One region of the Streptosporangium sp. DT93 genome, then DNA from elsewhere that is predicted to be linked to it. Evidence: riboswitches for the same ligand, from Rfam matches in the RefSeq annotation. Region 1 holds a riboswitch; each other region holds the start of a gene.
What was found. Region 1 has a riboswitch for cyclic di-AMP ahead of ACLQ2R_RS24255 (C40 family peptidase). Riboswitches for the same ligand answer to the same signal wherever they lie in the genome.
Positions count from the first base shown of each region.

Region 1 (2,193 bases):
CCCTCCGACAGCCACATCGGCACCCGGCCGCCACGGGTGGCGCCGGTGGCCACGTGGACGAGCTCGTGCGTGATCACCACGTCCCGGCCCGTCTCGGTGAGCCTGGCGTAGCCGGACGGCAGGACGACGACCCGGTCGGCGGTGGCCAGGGCGGCCAGCGAGGCCGGGGCGGGGGTGGCGCGCGCCCCGGCGAGCGCCGCGGCCTCGGCGTCGGTGGCCGGGAACAGGACCACCGCGCGTACCGGCCCCCAGACGGCCGCGACGGTGCGGCAGGCCCGGTCGGCCCTGGCGGCCAGGTCCCGCAGGACGGCGGGCGGCACGTGGTGGCCGGCCACCACGGAGTCCCGGCCGCGGACGACGGTTGTGCCGTCCGGCCAGAGGTCGCGGAGGCCGGCGGGCAGGGGCCCGGCGCCGGTGAGCGGGCCGGCGCTCAGCAGCGCCAGCGTCCCGGCGAGCACGGCGCGGCGTCCGCGCGGGACGGATCCACGCGGGACGGATCCGCGCGGCGGGGACCCGTTCGGGACGGACATGTGAGCCGATGGTAGCCGAACACGCGGAAGCGGCCCCGTCCCCCGGGCAGGGGGACGGGGCCGCTGTCGCGACGCCCGGGGTCAGACGCCGGGACGGACCGCTCCCGCGAAGGTGGACCTGTAGTGGCCCTGCAGCTTCACGATCCGCACCGTCTTGCCGCTACTCGGCGAATGGACCATCCTGCCCTTGCCGACGTACATGCCGACGTGGCCCTTTCCGCTGAAGAACAGCAGGTCACCGGGGAGCAGCCTGCTCCACGAGACCTTCTTCCTGATCGACCGGTACTGGCTCTGCGTGATCCTGGGGAGGGACACCCCCGCCTTGCGCCAGGCGTAGCGGACGAGCCCGGAGCAGTCGAACGCGCCGGGACCGGAGGCTCCCCACCGGTACGGATCGCCGACCTGCTTCCTGGCCTCCGTCACGGCCTTGACGGCCCGGACCTTCTGCAGTGCCGCCCTGCTCGTCCCGGTCTTCTTCGCCGTGGCCGGTGCCCTCTTCGTCCTGGCCTTGACCTTGACGTTCCTGGCGATCCGGTCGGTGCTCTTCGCACCCCCGGCGCTCGCCGCCTCCGTGTCGGAGGCCTGCTCGGAGACGCCGGTCGTGCCGCTGACCAGAATCTCAGGGGGATTGTCCGTCATCGCCTGCGCCGTGGTGGGTCCCAGGGTGACCGCTCCGGCCGAGGCGGTCAACGTAAGGGCGACGCCGCCCAGGGAAAGGCGGAAAAGGCGTGACAGACGGGGGTTGCGCGGGGTGGTAGACAGGATTTCTCCTTGGTGCTTCCACTGATGCCTACCGGGTTAGCTGACGGATTCGGGCTTGGAAGATGCCCTACGACACAAATGTGCCGATTCACCCCTGGCCACCGTTAGGGGCCTTCTGGGTCCCCGGTTCCATGCTCCTGGCTGCATGAATTCGGCGGGCCACCGCGATGACGTCGCCCCTTGCGGGGGCACGGTGGCCGGTTGGATTTCTCTGGGGCAGACGGCCCGAAGACCGTCGTTCACCGCGGCGGCATGGCTTGCACGTCGCGCAGCCAGAAGTTACTCCGATCGCCACGTTTCGGCAAAGGGTTCCTCGAAACGGGGGATCGAGAAGGCATCTTGATCTCACCGTTACCGCTGCGTGATGCCTATTTATGCGATCGAGATATGACTCTCGTCACACCGGACTCGCGCCCTCGGAAATCACGATTTTTGTTATCTTCATCACACCGCGCCTTCTTCCGCGGTGATCCCCCGGGAGGGCCCTGGCCCGGGTCGCCGTGCCCCCGTTCCGGCTCGGCGGAAAACCCGGCCGGCCGGATCCGGGGAAGACACCGCCCCGGGCCCGCGAGGGACCGGCGGGTCAGCTCAGCCTCCGGTCGAGGTGGAACGCCACCTCGTCGCCGGCCGCGTGCTTGCCGATGAGCCTGCACAGTTCCGCCCGCAGGGGCAGCCAGTGCGGGCCGGAGCCCGAGGGCATGAGCGTGGCGGTGAACGGGTGGCCGTCGATCGTCCCGGCGACCTTCACGGCCCGCCTCGTGCCGAGGACCTCGGCCGAGTCCGGCACGGTCACGAAGGTGGCGAAGGTGCCGTCCTTCTCGATCGGGGCGGTGAAGATGTGGTCGAGCGGCTGCGGGGTCGTGGGCGTGGGCATGGTCGTCGTCTCCCGGGTCGTGTGTCG
Region 1 covers NZ_JBNCLF010000012.1:34,264-36,456, reverse strand. Annotated here, with positions in the region: gene ACLQ2R_RS24260 (hypothetical protein) at 1-530, opposite strand, end outside; gene ACLQ2R_RS24255 (C40 family peptidase) at 612-1,169, opposite strand; cyclic di-AMP (ydaO/yuaA leader) riboswitch at 1,303-1,459, opposite strand; gene ACLQ2R_RS24250 (DUF1905 domain-containing protein) at 1,876-2,166, opposite strand.

Region 2 (2,193 bases), on a different contig from region 1:
GTCGGCAGGTCAGATCGCCCCTGACGCGGCCGCCGAGATCGACAACTACCGCGTGGACGCGTTCATGGCCGAGGTGTGGTCCGACTGGATCTCCAGGGCCCACGTCGACCAGCTCGAACTGCTCGACCCCTTCGGCCCCGAGTGCCCCGGCCCGGCGCCGGCCGGCAGGCCCGCCGCCGACCCCGGGGTGGTCGCCGACTGGTACGCGGGGCTGGTGGCCGAGCGCAGGACGCCGCTCGGGCTCGTCGCGGTCGAGCGCGGGGCCGACGCCCTCGCCGTCATGGGCTGGCAGGGCGCGCTGAACCACAACGAGTGGATGGTCCCGCTCGCGGCCGTCGTGCGGAGCTGGGAGGACAGGTTCGGGGTGCGGGTGGTGGGGATGGGGTTCAACACCCTCGACGTCAGCGTGGCGGCCCCGCCGACGACCTTCGAGCACGCCCTGCAGGTCGCCGCGGAGCACTGGACGTTCTGCCCCGACAGCATCGTCCAGGGCGCGGGGACCCTCATCGACTACGCCGAGCAGATCAAGGGCAGGAACGCCTGGTCGTTCTGGTGGGACTGAGCCGCCGGACGGGCCGGAGGCCCCGCCGCCCTCGTCACGCGTGGTCATGGGTGCCGTCCCGGTCGTCCCCGCCGCACGCCTGCCGTTCCCGCCGTGCCTTTACCGTGCCCCTGCCGCGTCCGCCGTTCCCGGCATGCCCGGCATCCCCGTGCCGCACGGGGGTGCGGGCCGACGAGGCGTGCGCTGGAGCGAACCCAGATGTTGAGTGCTTTAGGGGACTTTTTGCCAACTAGGTAGATCTTATAGGGTTTTCGTGGCCTTTGCTTTGCTTTGTCTGGTTTAGGTGGGTAGTGTCCCCTGTTATCGGCCGGTGACCCGCCCTTCACAAGAGGGAGCGATCGGCCGGCGTCGAATCCCGAGAGCCCTCAGGGCCACGGGAACCGGGGACCCAATTTCCGGGGTGAATCCGCCGAGAACATGCGGCGGTAGGGCAACTCCACCGCCCGAACCCGTCAGCTAACCCGGTAGACGAGATGGAGAGGAGACCCCCTCATGGATGACCGCGTCACCGCGTCGGTGCACCCCCTGTCCGCGCCGACCCCCTGAAGCCTTCCCCCGCCCCCCGTCCCCCACAGCTTTCGCGCCGCGCCTGATCGCGGCACCTCCCGGTAGCGCTCTACGTAACGACTGGATTCATCCGGTTACGTCCCCATTCCGATGAGCGCGCCATCACCCGTGCACCCCTTTTCGGCGTGTCGCACGCGGTAGCCCCGTTCCCTCGCGAAAGAGCCTTTCCCCCATGCGTCTTTCTTTCGGCACGTGCAGAAACCGCCTGGCCGCCGCCACCCTCGCCGGGGTGAGCGTGCTGGCCTCCGCCGGTGTCGCCTCGGCGACGCCCCTCAGCCCCGGCTTCGCCGCCACCGCCCCCGCGGTGGCCGGCCCCGAGGACGGCGTCGAGGCCGTCCTGCTCCACGGATCCACCACGGCCTCCTACTTCTGGGACGACTCCTCGGGCCGCGCCGGTGACACCGGCCTGCCGGCCAGTGGCAGGCCGATGCAGAAGGGCATGATCGCCAGTCCGAGCTGGCCGCTGCTCACCGAGGGCTACATCCTCTACAAGGGCAAGCGGGCCAAGTTCTTCGTCGGCGACCGCGGTCCCGGAGTGCCCTCCAACCGGGGCATCATGCTCGACCTCGACGCCAAGACCTTCGCCGACCTGACCGGCGGCACGTTCAACACCGGAACGCTCGGCGTGGACGGCAACGGCGGCATGGGTCACATCGACGTCGAGTACGTCATCACCCGATGGGGCGACGGCGTGGGCAGGAAGAACCACCCCGTGGCCTTCTCCACCGGCGCCTGGGGTCGCAAGGACGCCAACCCGGCCGCGCCGCCCCAGACCGTGCTGGCCAAGTCCGGGCGCCCGCAGAAGCCCGTCGAGACCGAGCGCCTGAGCGCCGCCCCGGCGTCGTCGTCCGCCAAGCCCAAGGTCACGGCCGACGCCCTCTCGGCCCCCGGATGGACCGTGCGGGAGCCGGGCGCCGTCGTCTGGTGACCCGGTCCGGTGACCCGGCTCGCGACCCGCTTCCCGGCCGGTCCATGGCCGGGTCCGTTACCGGGTTCGTGACCGGGGCCGTGCCCGGCTCCGACGGCCGGGTCCGGTGGACCGGTCGCCCCGGCCGGTCCGGGAC
Region 2 covers NZ_JBNCLF010000019.1:3,894-6,086, forward strand. Annotated here, with positions in the region: gene ACLQ2R_RS31570 (DUF4253 domain-containing protein) at 1-562, shown strand, start outside; cyclic di-AMP (ydaO/yuaA leader) riboswitch at 899-1,048, shown strand; gene ACLQ2R_RS31575 (hypothetical protein) at 1,302-2,057, shown strand.
Region 2: another riboswitch for cyclic di-AMP. It lies ahead of ACLQ2R_RS31575 (hypothetical protein); the one in region 1 lies ahead of ACLQ2R_RS24255 (C40 family peptidase).

Region 3 (2,193 bases), on a different contig from region 1:
TGGACGATGGGCGTCCAGCACGTCAATACGCCGAAACGTAACCGTTACATGCGAGGCGTTTTGCGGGGTCTAGAGGCCCTAAATGGTGATATACATCCCATATAGGGTTTTGGGAGCGCTCCCATCACACGGGCATACAGTCAGGGCATTTCGCGCTCCCAACCCGGGGCCGATCCGGGTGTGATCCAGCGCGGGGCCCCGCCTTCGTGCCATCATGCCGCCATGCCCCGTACGGTCGCGGTGCCGTCGCACCCGCGTGCCGTCGTGCTCGCTGTCGCCGTGCCCGCCTGCCGTCATGCCCGGCGTACGGGTCATGCCCGCGTACGGTCGTGCCCGGCCCTGCGGTCGGCGTCCGCGTGTCGTCGTGCCCGAGGGTGTCGTCGTACCCGCGGGGTGTGGCCGGCGCTGGGGTGGTACGGCTCACGCGCACGGGATCCCGTACGGCCGCGTGGGGGCCGGAGGGCGCGCACGGCGAGGCCCGCCTCCCTGGTGGGTGGGACGGCGGGCACGGGCGGTCACAGGCAGGCGCAGGCGGTCATGGGCGGTCATGGGCGGGCACGGTGGACGACGGGTGCGTCCCGGCCGGGTGAAGACCCCGGCCGGTCGGGAGGGGATGGGAGGGGTCAGCCGGCGTAGACCGGGTAGCCGTAGCCGACGACCTCGGAGACGGGCCGGACGAGCTGCTCGACGTCACCGTTGCCGGTGTTGCCCTCGATCGTGGTGATCGTGCCGTCCCCGTTGTCCTGCTTGACGAAGCCGACGTGGTCGATCCCGTCGATGCTCTTGCCCTGCTGCCAGTCGAAGTAGACGACGGCGCCGGGGGTGGGGACGGTGCCCCAGTGCCCGTTCTCCGCGAACCACTTGGCGTGGGTGACGGTGTAGGCGTCCCAGCCCATCGTGGGCCGGATGCCGGCCATCTCGCCGACCCAGGACACGAACATCGCGCACCAGGGGGCGTTGGCGTAGCCGTAGATGTTGCCTCCGTCGCGGGCGGCGGTCTCCTGGGCACGGGGGGAGGACATGTACCACTGGTGGAACTTGGTCCCGCCGCCCATGGAGTTCTCCCGGACGCCGATCTGCTGCGCGGCCAGGTTCAGCACCTGCGCGGCCGTGACCTTGGGAAGCCGCTGGGCCGCGATCTCCAGGGGGGTGGCGGATCCGGCGTCCTGCGAGACCTCCGCGGTCCTGGTGTCGGCGGGAGGGGTCAGGGAGGTGTGGTCGTCGGCCAGTGCGGCGGGGCCCGAGACCCCGGCGGCCAGGACGACGGCGGCGCTGAGCAGGATGCGTGCCAGTCGGGGGGCGGTGGGGGTGCGGGTGGGGGTGGGGGTGTGCTCGGTCATGATGGGGGTTCGACTCCTTGCGTCGCTTCCATTCCACCTACCGGGTTAGCTGACGGGTTCGGGCTGGGAAGTGCCCTACGACGCACGGATGCGTTGATTCACCCCAGGAACGTGGTTCCCCGGTTCCGCAGACCTCGCGGATTCGGCGGCCGTGCTCACCGGGGGCGGAGGGGGTCCGCTCCGACGAGACACGGTCGGGCAATGTGACGGCAATGCTCAGACCTGGATAGACCTAGACATTTGCCATGAACGGGATGAACTTACGTCATCCGGACAGACGATTACAAGCAAGACATATTGCCTTCACGTGGCAGTAGGCCCTGGTCAGGAGGGTAGGGAGGGGTATTCCGCCCCCGGGGGAGGGGAATGGATCGCCCTTCCCGCGACCTGCGCGTGCCCCTTTCCGGGGCCGGGCTTTTCCGGTCGGCCGGGCGAGGAATCCCGCTGCCCCCGGCGATCCGGTCGTGGTACGCCGACTCCCCCTCGCGCGGGCAGAGGTCTCCGGAGGTGTGCCGGGACGCCCGCCCCGGACGTCACCGAGGGCGCGTTTCATCGAACTGGCCTTCGATGGTAAAAACTCGGGGAGCGCCGGACGACCCCCTCGTAAACCTATTCAAAACCTATTCAAACCCCTCGCGAGGCCCTTCCGGGCACCGGATCCGGCGATGCCCGGGCAGGGCTCAGGGCCGCCTTCAGGACTCCGCGAACCGTACGCCGGTCAGCTCCTCCGACACCTCCCACAGGCGCGCCGCCACCGCCGGATCGGCCGCCCGCGCGGAGGGACGCAGCACCCGGGGCCCGGGGCCGACGTACTGCCCGCCCTCGGCCTCGGGAGAGGTGGCGGCGTACAGGG
Region 3 covers NZ_JBNCLF010000034.1:51,093-53,285, forward strand. Annotated here, with positions in the region: gene ACLQ2R_RS38640 (CHAP domain-containing protein) at 624-1,340, opposite strand; cyclic di-AMP (ydaO/yuaA leader) riboswitch at 1,360-1,498, opposite strand; gene ACLQ2R_RS38645 (oxidoreductase) at 2,033-2,193, opposite strand, start outside.
Region 3: another riboswitch for cyclic di-AMP. It lies ahead of ACLQ2R_RS38640 (CHAP domain-containing protein); the one in region 1 lies ahead of ACLQ2R_RS24255 (C40 family peptidase).